4 regions of the Streptomyces sp. NPDC058052 genome follow, and region 2 is predicted to be linked to each of the others. Evidence: riboswitches for the same ligand, from Rfam matches in the RefSeq annotation. Region 2 holds a riboswitch; each other region holds the start of a gene.

Region 1 (5,574 bases), on a different contig from region 2:
AGGCGGGCGAGGAGCGCCGGGTGGAGGCGTTCGCCCTGTTCAACGCCTACTACCAGGCGGGGATCCTGCTCGGCCCGCTGGTCGGGGTGGCGCTCACCGGGGTGTCGTTCCGGCTGACGTGCGTGGTCGCGGCGCTGCTCTTCCTCGGCCTGACCCTGGTCCAGCTGCGGCACCTGCCCGTCTCGGCGGGCGGCGGGCGGCCGGAGCCGAAGGGGGGCGGGACCCGGGGCCAGTTCCGCACCGTCCTCGGCAACCGCGTCTTCTGGCTCTTCTCACTCGCCATGACCGGCTCGTACGTCCTCTCCTTCCAGGTCTACCTGGCGCTGCCGCTCGCGGCGGGCGGCAGCGGCGTGACGACCGCGCTCTTCGTCGTCTCCGCGCTCGTCGCGCTCGCCGGACAGCTGCGGATCACCGCCTGGTGCGCGGCCCGGCTCTCCCGCGAGCGGAGCCTCGTCCTCGGCCTGGCGCTGATGGGCGGCGCCTTCCTGCTGCCGGCCGCGCTCGGCCGGGGCGCGCCGGCGCTGCTGCTGTGCGCGGCGGTCCTCGCGGTGGCGAACGCGGTGCTCTACCCGTACGAGATGGACACCGTCGTCGCGCTCTCCCGGGGGCGCTGGGTGGCCACCCACTACGGGCTCTACAACACGGTGTGCGGGATCGGCATCACGCTCGGGAACCTCGGCACGGGCGTGCTGCTCGACGTGACGGGGTCGACGGCCGTGCCGTGGCTCGCGCTCTGCGGCGTCGGCCTGGCCTGCGCGGCGGCGGTCGCGCTGCTGGGGCGGGGAGGCCGGCTGCGGACGGCGGAGGAGGCGACGAAGGCGGAGGAGGAGGCCGTGCGGACCGGGGAGGCCGTGCGGACCGGGGAGGAGGCCGGGACGGAGCGGCGGGCCGGGTAGGGCGCCCGGGGGCCGGCGTACCGCGCCCCGCCGGGTCGTCCCGCCGGGGTACGCCGGTCGGCCCTCCGCCGGTCGCACCCGGGAGCCGTCGCGGGGACCCTGGGAGGGTGCGCGGCGCCGGGCCCGGCGGCGGGCCGGCGACCGGTCAGGAGTACTCAGGTGACGCACCCTCGGGGAGCGGCGGGCGGTGGGCGGCGGGGCGAGGCGCCCGGTCGCCGTGCCGCCCGGTCCGGCGCGCCCCGGGGGCCGTACGGCGGCGAGCCGCCTCCGGGCGTCCCCTTCGGGGCCACCCGGAGGTTCCTGCGGGCGCTGCCGCCGCTGATCATCGCCGGCGGGGTGGTCTTCGACGTCTCCACCCCGCCCTCGTACACGGCGGCACCGCTCTTCTCCGCCGCCCCGCTGGTCGCCGCCCCGTTCTTCTCCCGGCTCACGACGCTGCTGACCGGGCTCGCGGCGATCCTGGCCTCGATCGGGCTGCACGCGTACAACGACACGCTCTCCGACGCGTCCTCGCTCACCGAGACCCTGACCGTGGTGACGGTCTCCGCGCTGGCGATGCTGATCAACCTGGTGGTGCGGCGCAGCGGGGAGCGGCTGGCGTCGGCGCGGGTGATCGCGGAGGCGGCGCAGCGGGCGGTGCTGCCGATGCCGGCGGAGCGGATCGCGGGGCTCCAGTGCGCGGCCCGGTACGAGGCGGCGCAGGCGGACGCGTTCATCGGCGGCGACCTGTTCGCGGTGCAGGACACCCCGCACGGGGTGCGGCTCGTGGTCGGGGACGTGCGGGGCAAGGGGATGGACGCGGTGGAGGCGGTGGCCGTCGTCATCGGCGCCTTCCGGGAGGCGGCAGAGCAGGAGGCGGCCCTGGAGGGGGTGGCGCAGCGGCTCGAACGGGCGCTCACGCGCGAGGGCACCCGGCGCGAGGGGCTGGACGCCTTCGAGGGGTTCACGACGGCGGTGCTCGCCGAGATCCCGCGCGAGGGCGGGGTCGTACGGGTCGTGAACCGGGGGCACCCGCCGCCGCTCCTGCTGCACGGGGACGGGCGGCTGGAGACGATCGAGCCGGCCGAGGCCGCGCTGCCGCTCGGGATGGGGGAGCTGTCGGTCTGGCCGGACCGGGCCGACGAGCGGCCGTACGTGCCGGGCGCGACGCTGCTCTTCTACACGGACGGCCTGTCGGAGGCGCGGGACGCGTACGGCGTCTTCTACGATCCGGCGGCCCGGCTCGCGGGGGCGGTCTTCCCGGGCCCGGAGGAGCTGCTGGACGCGCTCGTGGACGACGTGCGGCGGCACACCGGCGGCGGTTCGACCGACGACATGGCGCTGCTCGCGGTGAGCCGTCCGGCGGCCGGGGCCCCCGAGCGGAGGCGGACGATGCCGGTGGTGCCGCCCGGGCCGGCGTCCTGAAGGACGCCCGGTCACGGTCCGTGGTCGTGAGGTGTCACAGCGATAACAATTGACACACCATCAGTTTTCCAGGATCCGGCCGGTCCTCACTGAAGGGGGGTCAATTCGGGCGAATCCCTGTCAATTCAATGAATGATCAAGAGGAACGGCTTGGAATCGGACCGCCGTGTCTATTAACGTTCGATAACGCAGCGCGGTCGTCCCAGCCGTCGCAAGAGACGGCTCCGTGCGCACGTGCCGAATCCCGAAAGGGAACCGGGGAACCATCCCTTGGGGTGAATCGGGCCCCTCGCACATCCCCCGTGCGAACACGCCCGTAGGAGACCTTCCTGCTCCGAACCCGTCAGCTAACCCGGTAGGCGAGAAGGAAGGAAAGGAGCGCGCCTCCGTGGCGTCCAACACCCCCGTACCCGGAGCCCCCTTCGACCCCTTCGGCGGCCCGGGTGCCGTCGGAGCGGACGACCCGGCAGGCGCGGCGTCGGGCACGTACGCGTACGAAACCGCCTCCTTCACCCCCGCGCCCGGGGAGTGGAACCCGACCGAGGGCTCCCTGCGCGCCGAGAGCCGCGCCGGCGGCCGGCACCGGGTCGTGAAGCAGCGCTCCAACTTCGCCCGCTCCTCCACCGTCCTCGGCGTCGGCGTCATCGCCGCCGTCGGCGCGGGCGGCCTCGCCACCGCGCAGGAGAAGCCCCCCGTCGCGATCTCCCTCCCGGACCTCCCGGACCTCGGCCTGCCGGACGCCCACGACCTCCCCGGCGTCGGCGCCCTGCTGCCCGGCGGCGACGAGGAGAGCTCCCGGACCGAGGACTCCGCCCCGGTCGCCGCGGGCGGCGCGGCCGCGAAGCCGCTCACCTCCATCACGTACACCGCCCCGGCCGACACCACCGCCGGCGCCCCCGCCGAGGAGCGCACCGCCTCCGCCGCCGACGCGGGCGAGGCCCTGCGCGCCCGCATCCTGCAGCAGGCCGAACAGCAGCAGCAGGCCGCCGCCGACGCCGAGAAGCTGGCCGCCGAGAAGGCCGCCGCCGAGAAGGCCGCCGCGGACGCCCAGGCCAGGGCGGACGCCGTCGCGAAGGCCGAGGCCGAGGCGAAGGCCAAGGCGGAGGCGGAGCGGATCGCCGCGGAGAAGGCCGAGGCCGAGCGGATCGCCGCCGAGAAGGCGGAGGCCGAGCGGCTCGCCAAGCTGGCCGCCAGCTACTCCATGCCGCTCTCCTCGTACACGCTGACCTCCACCTACATGCAGTCCGGTTCGATGTGGTCCTCCGGCTACCACACGGGCCTCGACTTCGCCGCGCCCACCGGCACCCCGCTCAAGGCGGTGCACGGCGGCACGATCAAGTCGGCCGGCTGGTCCGGCTCGTACGGCTACCGGATCGTCCTGGAGCTGGAGGACGGCACCGAGGTCTGGTACTGCCACCTCTCCTCGATGACCGTCGCCGCCGGCCAGACCGTCACCACCGGCGAGACCATCGGCCGCGTCGGCGCCACCGGCAACGTCACGGGCCCCCACCTCCACCTGGAGGTCCACACCCCGGACGGCTCGGGCATCGACCCCGCCGAGTGGCTGCGGTCCAAGGGCCTTTCGGTCTGAGCCCGCCTTCCGGTAGGGGTTCAGGCTCCCCTATCGGAATACGCCCGGCGGTGCACGGAGTTGATCGCTGCATGACGTCACCTCTGCGCCCGCTGGGCACCTCCGACCTGCAGGTCTTCCCGCTCGCCCTCGGCGGCAACGTCTTCGGCTGGAGCGCCGACGAGGAGCGGTCGTTCGCCGTCCTCGACGCCTACGCGGCCGCCGGCGGCAACTTCGTGGACACCGCCGACGTCTATTCGCAGTGGGTCGAGGGCAACACGGGCGGCGAGTCCGAGACGATCATCGGCCGCTGGCTGGCCGCCCGGGGCAACCGCTCCGACATCGTTGTCGCCACCAAGGTCGGCGCCCACTCCCCCCTCAAGGGCCTCGCCGCCCCCACCATCAAGGCCGGCGCGGAGGAGTCCCTGCGCCGCCTCGGCACCGACTACATCGACCTCTACTACACGCACTTCGACGACGAGTCGGTGCCCGTGGAGGAGATCGTCACCGCCCTCGACCAGCTCGTGAGGGACGGCAAGGTCCGGGCCGTCGCCGCCTCCAACATCTCCCCGGAGCGGCTGCGGGCCTCCCTCGACTTCGCCGAGGCCGAGGGACTCGCCCGGTACGTGGCGCTCCAGCCCGAGTACAACCTCGTCGCGCGGGAGAAGTACGAGGGCCCGCTCCTCGACGCCGCCGCCGACACCGGCCTCGCCGCCGTCCCCTACTACGGTCTCGCCTCCGGCTTCCTCACCGGCAAGTACCGGCCCGGCCGGACCGTCGAGAGCGTCCGCGCGCACAGCGCCTCCGCGCTCGCGGAGACCGCGCGCGGCCAGGCCGTCCTCGCCGCCCTCGACGAGGTCGCCGAGGCCCACGGCGCCGAGCCCGCCACCGTCGCCCTCGCCTGGCTCGCCTCCCGCCCCACCGTCGCCGCGCCGATCGCCTCGGCCCGTACGGTCGAGCAGGTGCCCGCGCTGGTCGCGGTCGCCGGCCTCACGCTGACCGACGGCGAACTGGCCCGCCTGACGGCCGCGTCCGAGGTCTGAGCCCGGGCGTCAGCCCTTGTACGGGTTGTAGCCGCCGTAGTCGAGGTACTGCGGCGGCACCCACACCCGGCCGGTGGCCCGCGCCGCGTACGACAGCGCGGGCGAGGCCGTCGCCCGGCGCTCCCACAGGTGGTGCAGCAGCTCCTGCTCCCGCGCGGCGAAGTCCGGCACCGGGACCGTGCCCCGGCGGGCCCGCTCGCGCAGGAAGGCCAGGGTCGTGGCGAAGGACTCGTACTCGCCGACCGTCCGCGCCCCCGCCTTGCCGTACGTCCGGGCCGCCACCGCCCGCGCGGTGCGGCGGGCCCGCATCGAGGACAGCGCCAGCGGCTCCTCCGGCGAGAGCCAGCCGGCCGCCGCGTACGCCGGCAGCACCCCGGCGATCGTACGCAGCTCCTTCTGCCGGCTCCACACGGCGAGCCAGGTCAGCAGCCCGAAGGCCGGGACCATGAAGACCCCGTACACGGCGTAGAAGGCGAGGGGCCCGCCGAAGGTCGCCGAGCCGTTCCACAGCGCGTGCACGCCCATCGCGAGCAGCAGCCCGGCGAGCGGCAGCAGCACCCGGCGCAGCCGCTTCCCGCGCGGGGCGAGCGCGGCCAGACCGAAGCCGATGCCGGTGAGCACCGTGAAGAGCGGGTGCGCGAACGGCGACATCACGACCCGG
Region 2 (5,574 bases):
CCGTCGCGCACGTGCGGCGGGTCGGCGGACTGCTGAAGGGCCGGCTGGAGGAGCTGGTGCCGCGGTACGAGCTGCTGCACGAGATCCGCGGCCGGGGGCTGATGATCGGGATCGAGTTCGGCCGGCCGAGCTCGCTGGGGCTGCGCGGCCGGTGGGCGATGCTCCAGGCGGCCCGGAAGGGGCTCTTCGCGCAGATGGTGGTGGTCCCGCTGCTCCAGCGGCACCGGATCCTCACCCAGGTCTCGGGCGACCATCTGGAGGTGATCAAGCTGATCCCGCCGCTGGTCGTCGACGAGGCGGACGTGGACCGTTTCGTCACCGCCTTCACGGCGGTCATGGACGACGCCCACGACGGTGGCGGGCTGCTCTGGGACTTCGGGAAGACGCTGGTCAAGCAGGCGGTCGCCCAGCGCTGAGACCGGTCACCCCGGTTTTTGCCTCTGGGGCAAGAAACTTGCCTCAGAGGCACGATCCTGGCGGAATGGACTCATGGACCACGTCCCCCGGGGCTCCGCCCCGGAAACCGCCGCCCCCGACATCCTGCCCGACGTCGCCCCGCAGCTGCGGGCGCTGCGCCGGCGCCGGGGGCTCACCCTGGAGGCCGCCGCCCAGCGGGCCGGGCTCTCCCCGGCGCACCTCTCGCGGCTGGAGACCGGGAACCGGCAGCCCTCGCTGCCGATGCTGCTGGCCCTCGCCCGTATCTACGGTACGACGGTCGCCGAGCTGCTGGGGGAGACCCCGCCCGAGCGCGACCCGGTGATCCGGGCCGACCGCTCCGATCCGGTCGAGGCCGACGGCTGGATCTACCGGCAGGCCGGCGGCGCCGGCCGGGCCATGCAGTGCCTGCGCGTCCACGTGCCGTACGCCACCCGGGCCGACATCGTCCGCGTCCACCCCGGCGAGGAGTGGCTGCACGTCCTCGAAGGGCAGGTGCGGCTCGCGCTCGGCGAGACCGTGCACCTCCTCGATCCCGGGGACAGCGCGCACTTCGACTCGCTCACCCCGCACCGGATCGGCGCGGCCGGCCGCGCCGGCGCCGAGGTGCTGTTCGTCCACACGCTCCTGCAGAGCCCCGCCGCCGAGATGTGCCTGGGCGGCGGCGCCCCGCACCCCCGCTGAGCCCCCCGAAGGGTTGGTCGACATGTCCGACAAGTCAGTTAATTCCGCCCCGGTCACCGGCGAGGAGCGCGGTGAGGGCAAGTTCCCCAAGGGGCTGGTGCTCCGCCTCTTCGCGTACCTGATCGCCGGTCACCTCTTCGCCGGCTTCCTCTACCTGCTCTTCATGCTCGGCGGGCAGAACCAGTAGGGCCCGGTCCGGCGGACCGGGTGCGGGCTGAGCCCGGCCGGTCCCCCGGGGTGGTGGCTCACGCCTCCGTGAGGAACCGTTCCCGCAGCCGCTCGCGGGTCTCGGGCGCCAGCTTCAGGCCCTCCGCGAGGTAGGCGTCCACGGAGCCCCAGGTCGTGTCGATCGTCTCGAAGGCGGCCCGGAGGTACTCCACCCGCGCGTCGAAGAGCGGGCTCAGCAGCTCCATCACCTCGGGCGCCATCGCGTCCCGGGCGGTGGAGCTGCGGCGCACCTTGTAGCGGCGGTGCGGCGCGTCGGACTTCACGTAGTCGGCCTCGATCGCCGCGCGCTCCACACCCAGCGCGAGCAGGGTGATGGCGATCGAGAGCCCGGCGCGGTCCTTGCCGGCCGCGCAGTGCATCAGGGCCGGGACGGAGTCCTCGGCGAGGGAGTGCAGGACCCGGCTGTGCTCGGCGGTCCGCTCCACGATCATCCGGCGGTACGAGGACGTCATCCGCTCCGCGGCCTTGCCGTCGCCCAGCAGGTCCCGCAGCGTGACGAGGTCGCCCTCGCGGACCATCCGCCAGAACTCCTTGCCGTCGGCCGGGTCGCTCAGGGGTATGTTCACGTTCCGTACGCCGGGCAGCTCGACGTCCGGCCCCTCCACCTTGGCGTCGGCGGCGTTGCGGAAGTCGAAGATCGTGTGCAGGCCGAGGCCGTCGAGGAAGGCCGCGTCGGACTCGGTGGCGTCGGCGAGGTGGCCGCTGCGGAAGAGGGTGCCGGGCCGGACCGCGCGTCCGTCCGTCGTCGGCAGGCCGCCCACGTCCCGGAAGTTGCGGACCTCCGCGAGCTCGGGCTCGCCGGGTTCGAGGGGCTGGACCTGCGGCAACTGCTGCGTCACGGATGCTCCTGGGGGTAGGCGTTCGCGGGACCGGACGAGATCGGTTCCCCCCGCAATCATCCCGGCGCGCGGGTCGTGGCGCACCCCCCTGGTCGGTAATGGGCGATCTGTCCATATTCATGACGCTTGGGGTAACACGCCCTGGTTGAGGGGGAGATGGAATCCGGTGCGTGAGCAGGGTCATAGAGGTGACGGATCGTGGCCGACCGCCCGGTCCAATCACCCTTTCCGGAAAGGGAATCGAGGGACCGTCATCGACGGAGGGTGACCGGAATTCCGGGCCCGAAGATCGCCCCGGAATGCCCGTCGAATTCACCGGCTTGTTCGTGCCGACCCCGCTCGTCTAGCGTCGCCGTCAATCCGGTCGGACCGCCGAATCCTGCCACCGCCCGGAATTCGACCCCATCCCATCGCGTGGCAGGAGCGGGGGACCCAAGGAAGTACGCCGGTCCCGCGATGCAGGACGGCTCGGGGTGAAGCCGCGTGAGAAACGCGGCCGGGCATCTCCAGTCCGAACCCGACAGCTCACCTCGCAGGCGCCGGAGAGGAATTCGCCATGCCCGCGAACGGTAAGCACCGCCGCCAGAAGTCCACCCTGATCACCCGTGGCCTGGTCGCCGCCGGCACCGGCGGCGTCGTCGTCGCCCTGCCGCTCATCGGCGCCACCGGAGCCCACGCCGCCGAGCAGGCGGCCCCGGCCGCCGTCTCCGCCACCGTCGTGAGCGCCGCCGCTCAGACCCAGGCCGCCGCCGCGCCGGCCGCCCAGGCCGCCGCCCCGAAGACGTACTCCGTCGTCGCCGGCGACTACCTGTCCAAGATCGCCGTCGAGCAGAACGTCGCCGGCGGCTGGCAGAAGCTCTACTCCGACAACCGCCAGGTCGTCGGCGAGAACCCCTCGCTGATCCTCCCGGGCATGAAGCTCACCCTCGGCGCCAAGAACACCGCCGAGGCCGCCGCCCCGAAGCCCGCCGCCAAGGCCGCCCCGAAGGCCGCCAAGGCCGCCCCGAAGGCCGAGCGCAAGGCCGTCCAGAAGTCCCAGTCCGCCGGCGAGCAGACCCGCGCCTCGCGCTCCGCCGACCGCGCCACCGCCCCGGCCGCCGCCCAGTCCTCCGGCTCCTCCGCGCAGGCCACCTCCTCCGGCTGGGTCGCCCCCGTCTCCGGCGGCGTCTCCACCCCGTACCGCGCCTCCGGCTCCATGTGGTCCTCCGGCTACCACACCGGTGCCGACTTCATCGCCTCCTCCGGCACCACCGTCCGCGCCGTCGGCGCCGGCACGGTCGTCTCCGCCGGCTGGAGCGGCGCCTACGGCAACGAGGTCGTCATCCAGCACGCCGACGGCAACTACTCGCAGTACGCCCACCTCTCCTCCCTGTCCGTCTCCGCGGGCCAGTCGGTGAGCGGCGGCCAGCAGATCGGCCTCTCCGGCTCCACGGGCAACTCCACCGGCCCGCACCTGCACTTCGAGATCCGCACCTCGCCGAGCTACGGCGCGGACATCGACCCGCTGGCCTACCTGCGCCAGCACGGCGTCTCGATCTGACCCGTCCGGCCCATCGGCCGCGACGAAGGCCCGGCACCCCTGGTGCCGGGCCTTCGCCTATTCCGGCTTGGCAAATTCTTTATCGGTGGCATATATCACCCGCCGTCAACCCCTCCTTACGGTCGCGTAGGTCACATCCGAAACGGAAGGATGTGCTGCCGTGGCAGACGATTCGAGAGAAACAGACAAGAACGCGTTCGGTTCATTCGGGTCGTACGCGGCGATCGGTGACAGCTTCACCGAGGGCGTCGGGGACCCCGGGCCCGACGGGACCTACGTCGGCTGGGCGGACCGCTTCGCCGTGCTCCTCGCCGACCAGCGGCCGGACCCCGAGGACTTCCGCTACGCCAACCTGGCGGTCCGCGGGCGTCTCCTCGACCAGATCGTGGCCGAGCAGGTGCCCCGCGCGAAGGAGCTCGCCCCCGACCTGGTGACCTTCTGCGCGGGCGGCAACGACATCATCCGCCCCGGCACCGACCCCGACGACGTCGCCGAGCGCTTCGAGCGGGCCGTCCGGGACCTCACCTCCGCCGTCGGCACCGTCATGGTGACCACCGGCTTCGACACCCGCGACGTGCCCGTGCTCAAGCACCTGCGCGGCAAGATCGCCACGTACACGGCCCACGTCCGGGCCATCGCCGACCGCTACGACTGCCCGGTCCTCGACCTGTGGTCGCTGCGGTCCGTCCAGGACCGGCGCGCCTGGGACGACGACCGGCTGCACCTCTCGCCCGAGGGGCACACCCGGGTCGCGCTGCGCGCCGCCCAGGTCCTGGGCCTGCCGGTCCCGGCCGACCCCGACCAGGAGTGGCCGCCGCTGCCCGCCCGGGGCCCGCTGGAGGTCCGCAGGGACGACATCCACTGGGCGCGCGAGTACCTGGTGCCGTGGATCGGGCGCCGGCTGCGCGGCGAGAGCTCCGGCGACCACGTCGAGGCCAAGCGCCCCGACCTCATGCCCCTGTAGGACCCGGACGCGCGCCGGCGGGGATCCGCTCCAGGACCCCGCCGGCGAAGACGTCGTACAGCGGCAGCGTCTCCAGGTGGACGTAGCCGATGTGGCAGTCGCAGACGGCGAGGGGGCAGGCCCGGGGCCGCAGCGCGGCACGGTACGAGCCGTCGTACAGATTGCCCAGCTCGGCCCGGACGAAGTGGCAGCGGCGCACCGTCCCGTCGCCGTCCACCGACACCACCGACTCGCCCGTCCGGCAGGGCAGCCCCGCCGAGCGGTGCGGACGCCGGCTGTACGGGAAGAGCGGGTCGATCCCCGTCCACGCCGCCGCCTCCGCGTCGGTGTACGTGTGCCCCTCGGCGGCGTTCACCCACAGGTAGACGTGGTCCGGCAGCGCGGCCCGCAGCCGCAGCGCCTCCCCGTGGTGCTCGGGCAGACCCACCACGCCCACGCTGAAGCGGACGCCCCGCGCCGCCAGGTCCAGAGCCTTGCCGAGGAAGCGGTCGTACGGGGTCTGGCCCGGGTGGTAGGTGCACCACAGGGCCAGCGACCCGAGGTCGGCCTCGTCGAGCCACGAGGTCCGGCAGCTCAGATTGGTCTGGATCGCCACCCGCTCCACGTGCGGGAGCCGCGACAGCTCCACCATCGCCCGCCGGTACCAGGAACGCACCAGGCTCTCGCCCCACGGCGTGAAGAGGATCCGCAGCCGGTCCCCGGTCCGCCCGGCCGCCCAGCCGGTGAACCGCTCCAGCGCCGCCCGGTCCGCCCGCAGCGTCTCCGGACTGTCCCGCCGCTTGGCGAACGGGCAGTACGGGCAGTCGTAGTCGCAGGAGGCGAGCGGCCCCCGGTACAGCAGCGTCAGGTCCATGCCCGCCCCTACTTCGGCTCGTACGCGGCCA
Region 3 (5,574 bases), on a different contig from region 2:
CCCAGGTCGGCCCGAGCACGCCGCGACCCGTGAGAGACTGGTCTAGACAACCGCTGAAGACCCGAAGGGCAACACCATGGCTGAGCGCCGCGTCAACGTCGGCTGGGCCGAGGGCCTGCACGCCCGCCCCGCCTCCATCTTCGTCCGTGCCGCCACGGCCTCCGGTGTCCCGGTGACCATCGCCAAGGCCGACGGCAACCCGGTGAACGCCGCCTCCATGCTCGCGGTGCTCGGCCTGGGCGCGCAGGGCGGCGAGGAGATCGTGCTCGCCTCGGACGCCGAGGGTGCCGAGGCCGCGCTGGAGCGCCTCGCCAAGCTCGTCGCCGAGGGTCTCGACGAGCTCCCCGAGACGGTCTGACCCGGCGGGTCGTACCCCAGCCCTTCCCTGACGGCCGCGCCCCCGGACCTCCCGGCGGACGGGGCCGTCCGGCATTTCCGGGCACAGGGACGTCCGGGATTTTCGGGTACAGGCGTCTCCGGCATTCCCGGACTCACGTCATTCCTTTTTCGGGCAGCACGAAAAAGGCCCCGGAATTACTATTCTTTGTATACGACACCCGTGTTAATTCCGGGCACTCGCCGTGTTGACGGCATGTTGCGAAACCCTCACACGGCCCCGCTCGGGCCTTTTCAGCCGGTGCAGCGGAAGCGTGTGCTCGGCGTGCAGGGCGGTCAGCGCGCGGGCGCGCTCGGCGTCCCCGCGCGCGATGGCGTCCACGATCGCCCCGTGCTCGGCCCAGGCGTCCACCGGCCGGTCCGGCTGGTCCACCACGTACATCCAGGCGATCTTGTGGCGCAGCTGGGTGAGGAGCGCGGTCAGCGCCGGGCTCCCGGACGCCTGCGCGAGCGTCTCGTGGAACCAGCCGCCGAGCGCCCGCAGATCCTCGCCCTGGCCCCGCCTGGCCCGCTCCTGCCCCAGCCTCACCAGGCCGCGCAGCACCTTGAGGTGGGCGTCGGTGCGCCGCTGGGCGGCCCGGGCGGCGCCGAGCGGTTCGAGCAGCGCCCGTACGTCGAGGAGGTCGGCCGCCTCCTGCTCGGTGGGTTCGGCGACCTGGGCGCCCGCGTGCCGCCGGCTGACCACGAAGCCCTCGGACTCCAGGGTGCGCAGCGCCTCGCGGACCGGGACGCGGGAGACGCCGTAGCGGCGGGCGAGCTGGTCCTCGGTGAGCCGGCTGCCGCGCTCGAAGACCCCCGAGACGATGTCGTCCCGGATCGCCGTGCATACCGATTGCGCGGGAACCCGCATGTCCGACCTCCGCTTTCGCTCCGCGCGCACCGAATTCGAGCGGCGCTTCCTCCGCGACTCTATTGCAGCGCGCCGGAAATTCCGATGCCCCCTCGGAATTCGTCCGGTTCGCGGAAGCGGTCGTCATGGGCGAAGGGCGACGAAAAGGCCCCGGCTCGTGGGAGCCGGGGCCGTTTCGACGCGGGGTGACGGGTCAGAGGCTGACGCCGCGGGCGCGGAGGTACGCGACGGGGTTGAGGTCGGAGCCGTACTCGGCGGTCGCCCGGGCCTCGAAGTGGAGGTGGGGGCCGGTCGAGTTGCCGGTCGAGCCGGAGACGCCGATCTGCTGGCCGGGCTCGACGGACTGGCCGACGTAGACGCCGATGGACGACAGGTGCCCGTACTGGGTGTACGTGCCGTCGTTCATCCGGATCACGATGTTGTTGCCGTACGCGCCGCCCCAGCCGGCCTCGACGACGGTGCCGGAGCCGACGGAGACGACCGAGCTGCCGTAGGCCGCGTGGAAGTCGACGCCGGAGTGGCTGCCGGAGGACCAGAGCGAACCGCCGGTCTTGTAGCCGGTGGAGACGTACGAGCCGGCGACCGGGAGGTTGAAGGAGGCGAGGCGGCGGCGCTCGGCCTCACGGGCGGCGCGCTCCTTGGCCTCGCGGATCTCCTGGGCGCGGGCCTCGGCCTTGCGCTTCGCCTCCGCGCGCACCTTGGCCCGGGCCTCGGCCTCGACGGCCTCCTGCTCCTGGACGGCGACCTGGGCGCTGATCTGGTCGGCGATGGACTCGTCGGCGATCACCTGGATGAGGCCGGTGTCCTCGGCGGAACGGTCGTCCGTGTCGGCGGCGAGCGCCGGAGAGGCGAGGGTGCCGACGACGCCGGTGGTGGCGAGGGCGGCCACGCCGGCGATGCCGGCGCTGCGGCGAGCCATGCGGCTCGCACCACGGTGCTTCCCGGTGGCACGGGTGAACGCCAAGACGGTTCCTTTCCTTCCTTCTCGCCTACCGGGTTAGCTGACGGGTTCGGAGCAGGAAGGTCTCCTACGGACCCCTCCGCGTGACGAAGGCGTCCGATTCACCCCAGGGACTGCGTGGGTCCCCGGCTCCCCAGGCTCGCGCCTGACGGGGACTCGGCGATGACTGTCCGGTTGCCGCGGGTGCGGCGCGTGCGTGGGTCGGACAGACGCACCGACGCTAGGCCGGACGGGTGTCGATCGCCAAACAGACACGTGTTTTTGTAAGACATGCCACAGGGCATACGATCATTTTCTAGTGCCATAACGGACAAAGCGGAGGTCTCCGATGCGTCGTCACATCGGAGACCTCCGCCGGGTGCCGACGGGACGTCAGCTCACCACGGTCACCTCACCGATGCCGAGGGCCCGCACGGGCTCCTCGATCTGCGCGGCGTCGCCCACCAGGACGGTGACGAGCCGGTCCACCGGGAAGGCGCTGACGACGGCGGCCGTGGCCTCGACCGTGCCGGTCTCGGCGAGCCGCGCGTACAGCCGGGCCTGGTAGTCGTCCGGGAGGTGCTGCTCGACCTGGTCGGAGAGGGTCGCCGCCACCGACGCGGCCGTCTCGTACTTGAGCGGGGCCACGCCCACCAGGTTCTGCACGGCGACGTCCCGCTCGGCGTCGGTCAGACCGCCCTCCGCCAGGGTGCGGAGCACCTTCCACAGGTCGCCGAGGGCCGGACCGGTGTTGGGGGTGTCGACCGAACCGCTGATGGCGAGCATCGAGGCGCCGTGGCCCTCGCCGTCCGAGCGGAGCACCTGCCCGAAGGCGCGCACGCCGTACGTGTACCCCTTCTCCTCGCGCAGCACCGCGTCCAGACGCGACGTCAGAGTGCCGCCGAGGCAGTAGACGCCGAGGACCTGCGCGGCCCAGACGGCGTCGTGGCGGTCCGGCCCGATCCGGCCGATGAGCAGCTGGGTCTGGACGGCCCCGGGGCGGTCGACGATGACGACCCGTCCGGTGTCGTCGGCCGTGATCGGCGGCATCGGGCGCGGCGCGGCCGGCTTGCCGGTCCAGCCGCCGAGGGTCTCGGCGAGGACCTCGTCCAGGTCGACGCCGGTGAGGTCGCCGACGACGACCGCGGTGGTGGCGGCGGGCCGCAGGTACGCGTCGTAGAACGCGCGGACGGCGGCGGCGTCGATGGCCTCCACGGTCTCCTTGGTGCCCTGGCGCGGCCGGGACATCCGGACGGTGTCCGGGAAGAGCTCCTTGTAGAGCTGCTTGGCCGCCCGGCGGCCCGGGTTGGCGGTCTCGTGCGGGATCTCGTCGAGCCGGTTGGCCACCAGGCGCTTGATCTCGTCGGCGTCGAAGGCCGGGGAGGTCAGGGCCTCGGAGACCAGCCCGAGCGCCTTCGGGAGCCGGGAGACCGGGACCTCCAGGGAGACCCGGACACCGGGGTGGTCCGCGTGCGCGTCGAGGGTGGCGCCGCAGCGCTCCAGCTCGGCCGCGAACTCCTCGGCGCCGCGCTCGGTGGTCCCCTCGGAGAGGGCGCGCGCCATGATGGTGGCGACGCCGTCCAGGCCCTCGGGCTCGGCGTCCAGCGGCGCGTCGACGAAGATCTCGACGGCGACGACCTGCTGGCCGGGACGGTGGCAGCGCAGCACGGTCAGCCCGTTGTCCAGGGCGCCGCGCTCGGGGGCCGGGAAGGCCCACGGCTTCGCCGCGCCGGCCTGCGGCCGCGGGTGGAACTCCATGCTGGTCAGGGACTCGGCGGTGTCCGTCACTTCTCCGCTCCCTCTTCCTCGTCGCTGTCCTCGGTGGCGCCGGCGGCGCCGGCGGCCTCCGCCGTGCCGGTCGCGCTGTTCGCGCCGTTCGCGCCGTTCGCGCCGTTCGCGCCGTTTTCTACAGGCTCGTAGACCAGCACCGCGCGATTGTCGGGGCGGAGCCGGGCCGCGGCCACCTCGCGCACCTCGTCGGCGGTGATGCCGAGGACGCGGTCGACGGCGGTCAGGGCGAGCTGCGGGTCGCCGAACAGCACGGCGAACCGGCACAGTTCGTCCGCGCGGCCGGCCACCGTGCCGAGCCGGTCCAGCCACTCGCGCTCCAGCTGGGCCTGGGCGCGCTCCATCTCCTCGGCGGTCGGTCCCTCCGCGGCGAAGCGGGCCAGCTCCTCGTCCACGGCCGCCTCGATGACCGGGACCTCGACGCCGCCGGACGTCTTGACGTCCAGCCAGCCGAGCGAGGGGGCGCCGGCGAGCCGGAGCAGACCGAAGCCGGCGGCGACGGCGGTGCGGTCGCGGCGGACCAGCCGGTTGTGCAGACGGGAGGACTCGCCGCCGCCGAGCACGGTGAGGGCGAGGTCTGCGGCGTCGCACGCGCGCGTGCCGTCCTCGGGCAGCCGGTAGGCGGCCATCAGGGCGCGGGCCGGGACCTCGGCGACGACGACCTCGCGCAGCTGCTCGCCGATGACCTCCGGCAGGCCGCCGTCGCGCGGGGCGGGCTTGCCGTCGTGGCCGGGGATGGAGCCGAAGTACTTCTCGACCCAGGCGAGCGTCTGCTCCGGGTCGATGTCGCCGACGACCGACAGGACCGCGTTGTTGGGCGCGTAGTAGGTGCGGAAGAAGGCCCGCGCGTCCTCCAGGGTGGCCGCGTCCAGATCCGCCATCGAGCCGATGGGGGTGTGGTGGTACGGGTGGCCCTCCGGGTACGCGAGCGCGGTGAGCTTCTCGAAGGCGGTGCCGTACGGCACGTTGTCGTACCGCTGGCGGCGCTCGTTCTTCACGACGTCCCGCTGGTTCTCCATCGACTCGTCGTCGAGGGCGGCCAGCAGCGAGCCCATCCGGTCGGCCTCCAGCCAGAGCGCGAGCTCCAGCTGGTGGGCGGGCATGGTCTCGAAGTAGTTGGTGCGCTCGAAGCTGGTCGTGCCGTTGAGCGAGCCGCCGGCGCCCTGCACCAGCTCGAAGTGCCCGTTGCCGTGCACCTGCTTCGAGCCCTGGAACATCAGGTGCTCGAAGAGGTGGGCGAGGCCCGTGCGGCCCTCGACCTCGTGGCGCGAGCCGACGTCGTACCAGAGGCAGACCGCGGCGACCGGGGTCAGGTGGTCCTCGGAGAGGACCACCCTCAGGCCGTTCGCCAGCCGGTGCTCGGTCGCTGTCAGGCCGCCGGAGCCGGCCTCGGCCGTGGCCGTGTGACCCATGGGCATGTACGTCCCTTCGATCGCGATCTGGAAAAGTCCTGCCACTGTATGCAAGCGCGTCGACACCTGGCGAAGTTCCCGGACCCCCGAGATGTCCCTCGTCCGGGTCGCGGTCAGTCTTGTCGGTGGCACGGTCCACAATGGTCCGCGTCAGATCAAGCCTTGTCGGAGAAGGAGCAGCAGCCGCG
Region 4 (5,574 bases), on a different contig from region 2:
GGGCCGGTGCCCGAGCTGTTCAGCTGGGAGTTCGCGAGCGACCCGTACCCGGCGTACGCCTGGCTGCGGGAGCACGCCCCGGTGCACCGGACCACGCTGCCCAGCGGGGTCGAGGCGTGGCTCGTCACGCGGTACGCCGACGCCCGGCAGGCCCTCGCCGACCAGCGGCTGTCGAAGAATCCGGTGCACCACGCGGAGCCGGGCAAGACCGGCATCCCCGGCGAGCGCAGCGCCGGGCTGATGACCCACCTCCTCAACATCGACCCGCCGGACCACACGCGGCTGCGGCGGCTGGTGTCGAAGGCGTTCACCCCGCGCCGCGTCGCCGCCTTCGCGCCGCGCGTGCAGGAGCTGACCGACCGGCTGATCGACGACTTCGCGGCGCGGGGGAGCGCCGACCTCATCCACGAGTTCGCCTTCCCGCTGCCCATCTACGCCATCTGCGACATGCTCGGCGTGCCCGCCGAGGACCAGGACGACTTCCGGGACTGGGCCGGGATGATGATCCGGCACGGCGGGGGCCCGCGGGGCGGGGTGGCGCGGTCGGTGAAGAAGATCCGCGGGTACCTGGCGGAGCTGATCCACCGGAAGCGGCAGGAGCTGCGGCAGGACGGGGACGACGACCTCATCTCGGGGCTCATCCGCGCCTCGGACCACGGCGACCACCTCACCGAGGCCGAGGCCGTCGCCATGTGCTTCGTGCTTCTGTTCGCGGGTTTCGAGACGACCATCAACCTGATCGGCAACGGCACCTACGCCCTGCTGCGCGATCCGGGGCAGCGGGCCCTCCTCCAGCGCTCGCTCGCCGCCGGGGAGACCGGGCTCCTGGAGACCGGCGTCGAGGAGCTGCTGCGGTACGACGGGCCGGTCGAGCTGGCGACCTGGCGGTACGCGACCACCGGCCTCACCCTCGGCGGGCAGGCGATCCCGGCCGGCGACCCGGTCCTCGTCGTCCTCGCGGCGGCCGACCGCGACCCGGACCGCTTCGGCGCGCCGGACACCCTCGACCTCGCCCGCAGGGACAACCAGCACCTCGGGTACGGGCACGGCATCCACTACTGCCTGGGTGCGCCGCTCGCCCGTCTGGAGGGGCAGACCGCGCTCGCCACCCTCCTGACCCGCCTCCCGGACCTGCGACTTGGCGCCGATCCGGACGAACTGCGGTGGCGCGGAGGGCTCATCATGAGGGGATTGCGCACGCTTCCGGTGGAGTTCACCCCATCCGCACCCCCGCAGCGCGTGTGACGACGTGTCAGAAATGTGATCTTCACGTGATCGGGCAGCCATCGACTTGTGACGGACGTTCGAATGCGGCTACCTTCGCGCCAGCGTTCGGCCGGAACCCGGCCGTCCCTGCCGTCCCCGCCGTCACGCGAAAGGCCCCGACATGCTTTCCGGAAACGGACGACACCGTCGACCCCGTCAGGCTCCCGCGATCGTCGTCACCGCAGGAGTGGCCGGATCCGCCATGGCACTGCCGCTGCTCGCCGCCGGCTCCGCCTCCGCCGCCGACGCGGCCACCTGGGACCGGGTCGCCGCCTGCGAGTCCGGCGGCCAGTGGAGCGCCAACTTCGGCAACGGCGCCTACGGCGGCCTCCAGATGACCCAGGAGGCGTGGGAGCGGCACGGCGGACTCGCCTACGCCCCCAGCCCCGACCTCGCCAGCCGCGCGCAGCAGATCGCCGTCGCCGACAAGGCGCTCTCCTCCGGCAGCACCGACTGGGCCACCTGCGCCCCCATCGCCGGTCTGACGAACGACGGCAGGGCCACCGGCGTCCAGCCGGGCCCCGCCGTCCAGGAGGAGGACGAGGGCGGCGTGGCCCCCGAGTCGAACTGGACCGGCGGCTCGTCCGCCTCCGCCCCCACCGCGCCCGCGAAGGCGCCCGGGGTGGGGGAGAAGGAGGAGAAGGCCGCGGAGAAGAAGGAGGCCGTCACCGCCCCGGCGACGCCGGCCGCCCCCACGACGCCCGCCGGCTCCGCCACGCCCGCCACGCCGCCCTCCGCGGGCACCGTCACGCCGCCGCCGTCCGCCGTCACCCCGGACGTGCCCGCCGACACCGCCCCGGACGCCCCGGACGCCTCCACGGGCACCCCGGTCGCGCCGGGCACGCCCGGCACCCCGGGCACGCCGCCGGACGCCTCGGAGACGCCCGTGGCGCCCGGCACCCCGGTGACCCCCGGTGCGGACGGGTCTGACGTGTCGTCGGACACGCCCGGGACGGGCAAGCACCGGGGCGAGGCCGCACCGGAGGAAAGCGACAAGACGGACACGGAGCAGGATTCCGGACGTCATGCCGCAGCTTCGGACAAGGTCACCTCAACCCCCGTCAACTCGGACGCAAGCGACGCTTACACCGTGCGCCCGGGTGACAGCCTGTCGGAGATTGCGCAGGAGAACGACCTCCCCGGCGGCTGGGACGCCCTCTACGACGCCAACCGCCAGACGGTCGGCATCGATCCGGATCTCATCCTCCCTGGTCAGAGCCTTGAGCTGACGGTCCCTTCATCGGAGAAGTGAGGCCGTTTCAGGGCTTTATGTCCGCTTTTGGGAAAGTGAGACATGGGTCTCTTCGCCCCAACTGGCGTGTCACGTCCGCAAACTTTGCTCCCGTCAGCTCTCACCTGCGCAAACGAGGTCTGACGGGATGCAAGTAAGGGCGATTTGTCCGTCGTAAGGCCCTTTGAACTTCAAGCGGGTGTGTGTCTACGGTCGACACCGCTCGCCACCGCGGGCCCCGTCGACCGAAACGCCGAGTCCTGCCGTCGGCCGCCGGGAATGTCGTCGCGAAAGCGCCGTAGGCAGGAGTGGGGGACCCAAGGTTTGCGCCGGTCCCGGCCGTCGAGAGACGGCCGATCGACCGGCTTGGGGTGAAGCCGCGTGCAAGGACACGCGGCCGGGCGCACTCTTCAAGCCCGAACCCGACAGCTCACCTCACAGGCGTCGGTGAAGAGGAATCTCCATGCTGTTCTCCGGCACGGGCAAGCGTCGTCGTCCCTCCAAGGCCACTCGCGTCGTCGCCCTCGTCGGCGTCACCGGTGCGGCCGTCGCCGCCCCGCTGATGGCCGCCGGCACCGCCTCGGCCGCCACCGCCTCCGAGTGGGACCGCGTCGCCCAGTGCGAGTCCGGCGGCAACTGGTCCATCAACACCGGCAACGGCTACTACGGCGGCCTCCAGTTCTCGGCCTCCACCTGGGCCGCGTACGGCGGCACCGCCTACGCCTCCACCGCCGACCAGGCCAGCAAGTCGCAGCAGATCGCCATCGCCGAGAAGGTCCTCGCGGGCCAGGGCAAGGGCGCGTGGCCGAGCTGTGGCGTGGGCCTCTCCGGCGCCTCGTACGACGGCGGCTCCGCCGAGGCCGCTCCGCAGCAGCAGAGCACCCAGCAGAGCGCCCCGCAGCAGAGCGCCCCGAAGCGCTCCGCCGAGCAGCCCGCCAACCGCAGCGAGCAGCGCCAGGCCCCGAAGCGGACCGCCGCCCAGGCCGCCCCGCAGGCCGCCGCCAAGAAGACCGTCACCACCCCGACCGGCAAGAAGGTCAAGAAGGGCGACGGCGAGTACAAGGTCACGGCCGGCGACACCCTCAGCAAGATCGCCGCGGCGCAGGGCGTCGAGGGCGGCTGGGCGAAGCTCTTCGAGCTCAACAAGGACGTCGTCGAGAACGCCGACCTGATCTACCCGGGCCAGCAGCTCCACCTGAAGTGAGCCCCGCGGCACCCGTGAGTCCGGCGGCTCACCGGTGCCCTGCGACCCTCCCGCGGTGACCACCCCGGTCCCGAGCCCCCTTCCCCCGTGGGCCCGGGACCGGGGTTCTGCCGTTACTGTCCAGTAGATCCCGGGGCTTTCGTCCTTCGATGCGTGCTCTTGGGCCCTTTTTCGTCCCAGGGGACGGGCGGTCGGCTGGCCGGAGCGCCGGAGCCGGTTAGGCTCATGTCGCAAGGCGAACGAGACCTTGCGACCCATGCGCCACACCTAGCGTCACATCCCAGAAGGAGATGCTCGTGCCGTCCATCGACGTCGTCGTAGCCCGGGAAATCCTGGACTCCCGAGGCAACCCCACGGTCGAGGTCGAGGTCGGCCTCGACGACGGCAGCACCGGCCGTGCTGCCGTTCCGTCCGGTGCCTCCACCGGTGCGTTCGAGGCCCTGGAGCTCCGCGACGGTGACCAGAACCGCTACCTCGGCAAGGGTGTCGAGAAGGCCGTCCTCGCCGTCATCGAGCAGATCGGCCCGGAGCTCGTCGGCTACGACGCCACCGAGCAGCGCCTGATCGACCAGGCCATGTTCGACCTGGACGCCACCCCGGACAAGTCGTCGCTCGGCGCCAACGCCATCCTCGGCGTCTCCCTCGCCGTCGCGCACGCCGCCTCCGAGGCCAGCGACCTCCCCCTCTTCCGCTACCTCGGCGGCCCGAACGCGCACCTGCTGCCCGTTCCGATGATGAACATCCTCAACGGTGGGTCGCACGCCGACTCCAACGTCGACATCCAGGAGTTCATGATCGCCCCGATCGGCGCGGAGTCCTTCTCCGAGGCCCTCCGCTGGGGCACCGAGGTCTACCACACCCTCAAGTCCGTCCTGAAGGCCAAGGGCCTCTCCACCGGCCTCGGCGACGAGGGCGGCTTCGCCCCGAACCTCGGCTCCAACCGCGAGGCGCTCGACCTCATCCTGGAGGCCGTCAAGCAGGCCGGCTACGTGCCCGGCAAGGACGTCGCCCTCGCCCTGGACGTCGCCGCCTCCGAGTTCTACAAGGACGGCAAGTACCTCTTCGAGGGCAAGGAGCGCTCCGCCGCCGAGATGACCGAGTACTACGAGGAGCTCGTCTCCTCGTACCCGCTCGTCTCCATCGAGGACCCGCTGTTCGAGGACGACTGGGCCGGCTGGAACGTCATCACCGAGCGCCTCGGCGACAAGGTCCAGCTCGTCGGCGACGACCTCTTCGTCACCAACCCCGAGCGCCTGGCCCGCGGCATCGAGGAGAAGTCCGCCAACGCCCTCCTGGTGAAGGTCAACCAGATCGGCTCGCTGACCGAGACCCTCGACGCCGTCGAGCTCGCCCAGCGCAACGGCTTCAAGTGCATGATGTCCCACCGCTCCGGCGAGACCGAGGACGTCACCATCGCCGACCTCGCCGTCGCCACCAACTGCGGCCAGATCAAGACCGGCGCCCCGGCCCGCTCCGAGCGCGTCGCCAAGTACAACCAGCTGCTGCGCATCGAGGAGATCCTCGACGACGCCGCCGTCTACGCCGGCCGCAGCGCCTTCCCGCGCTTCAAGGGCTGAACCTGCCCGGCACCGTAGTTCCGTCCGTCCCCGCACCCGGTCCCGTACCGTGTGCGGGGACGCACGTTTGAGGGACACCGGAGACAGGGGAGGCGACACGACATGGCCGTGAAGGACCGGGACCGGTTCTCCACCGCGACCCGGATCAGGCTGCTCGGCGAGCAGACCGCCGCCCGTGTCTACCGCTCCCAGACCCGGCGCCAGGCCCGGCGCTCCCGGCTCACCGGCCGCGCCGCCTTCCTCGCCCTCGTCGTCTGCTCCCTCGTCGTCGCCCTCGCCTACCCGATACGGAGCTA

Evidence for each region. Region 2 has a riboswitch for cyclic di-AMP ahead of ACFVU3_RS06155 (peptidoglycan DD-metalloendopeptidase family protein). Riboswitches for the same ligand answer to the same signal wherever they lie in the genome.
Region 1: it holds a riboswitch for cyclic di-AMP, as region 2 does, so the genes downstream of both, ACFVU3_RS27840 (M23 family metallopeptidase) here and ACFVU3_RS06155 (peptidoglycan DD-metalloendopeptidase family protein) in region 2, are expected to answer to the same signal.
Region 3: it holds a riboswitch for cyclic di-AMP, as region 2 does, so the genes downstream of both, ACFVU3_RS30950 (M23 family metallopeptidase) here and ACFVU3_RS06155 (peptidoglycan DD-metalloendopeptidase family protein) in region 2, are expected to answer to the same signal.
Region 4: it holds a riboswitch for cyclic di-AMP, as region 2 does, so the genes downstream of both, ACFVU3_RS08255 (transglycosylase family protein) here and ACFVU3_RS06155 (peptidoglycan DD-metalloendopeptidase family protein) in region 2, are expected to answer to the same signal.

Annotation. Positions count from the first base shown of each region.
Region 1 covers NZ_JBHVRX010000023.1:112,095-117,668, forward strand. The annotation lists gene ACFVU3_RS27830 (MFS transporter) at 1-896, shown strand, start outside; gene ACFVU3_RS27835 (PP2C family protein-serine/threonine phosphatase) at 1,056-2,300, shown strand; cyclic di-AMP (ydaO/yuaA leader) riboswitch at 2,526-2,677, shown strand; gene ACFVU3_RS27840 (M23 family metallopeptidase) at 2,689-3,891, shown strand; gene ACFVU3_RS27845 (aldo/keto reductase) at 3,963-4,913, shown strand; gene ACFVU3_RS27850 (PrsW family intramembrane metalloprotease) at 4,923-5,574, opposite strand, start outside.
Region 2 covers NZ_JBHVRX010000003.1:328,053-333,626, reverse strand. The annotation lists gene ACFVU3_RS06175 (aspartate aminotransferase family protein) at 1-416, shown strand, start outside; gene ACFVU3_RS06170 (helix-turn-helix domain-containing protein) at 490-1,119, shown strand; gene ACFVU3_RS06165 (DUF6126 family protein) at 1,142-1,306, shown strand; gene ACFVU3_RS06160 (tyrosine-protein phosphatase) at 1,365-2,186, opposite strand; cyclic di-AMP (ydaO/yuaA leader) riboswitch at 2,575-2,738, shown strand; gene ACFVU3_RS06155 (peptidoglycan DD-metalloendopeptidase family protein) at 2,743-3,726, shown strand; gene ACFVU3_RS06150 (SGNH/GDSL hydrolase family protein) at 3,887-4,690, shown strand; gene ACFVU3_RS06145 (STM4011 family radical SAM protein) at 4,677-5,543, opposite strand; gene ACFVU3_RS06140 (STM4012 family radical SAM protein) at 5,552-5,574, opposite strand, start outside.
Region 3 covers NZ_JBHVRX010000029.1:60,620-66,193, reverse strand. The annotation lists gene ACFVU3_RS30960 (HPr family phosphocarrier protein) at 77-358, shown strand; gene ACFVU3_RS30955 (GntR family transcriptional regulator) at 563-1,246, opposite strand; gene ACFVU3_RS30950 (M23 family metallopeptidase) at 1,440-2,210, opposite strand; cyclic di-AMP (ydaO/yuaA leader) riboswitch at 2,218-2,379, opposite strand; gene ACFVU3_RS30945 (M16 family metallopeptidase) at 2,580-3,944, opposite strand; gene ACFVU3_RS30940 (M16 family metallopeptidase) at 3,971-5,392, opposite strand.
Region 4 covers NZ_JBHVRX010000004.1:312,370-317,943, reverse strand. The annotation lists gene ACFVU3_RS08265 (cytochrome P450) at 1-1,245, shown strand, start outside; gene ACFVU3_RS08260 (transglycosylase family protein) at 1,469-2,518, shown strand; cyclic di-AMP (ydaO/yuaA leader) riboswitch at 2,782-2,956, shown strand; gene ACFVU3_RS08255 (transglycosylase family protein) at 2,961-3,701, shown strand; gene eno (phosphopyruvate hydratase) at 3,992-5,278, shown strand; gene ACFVU3_RS08245 (septum formation initiator family protein) at 5,381-5,574, shown strand, end outside.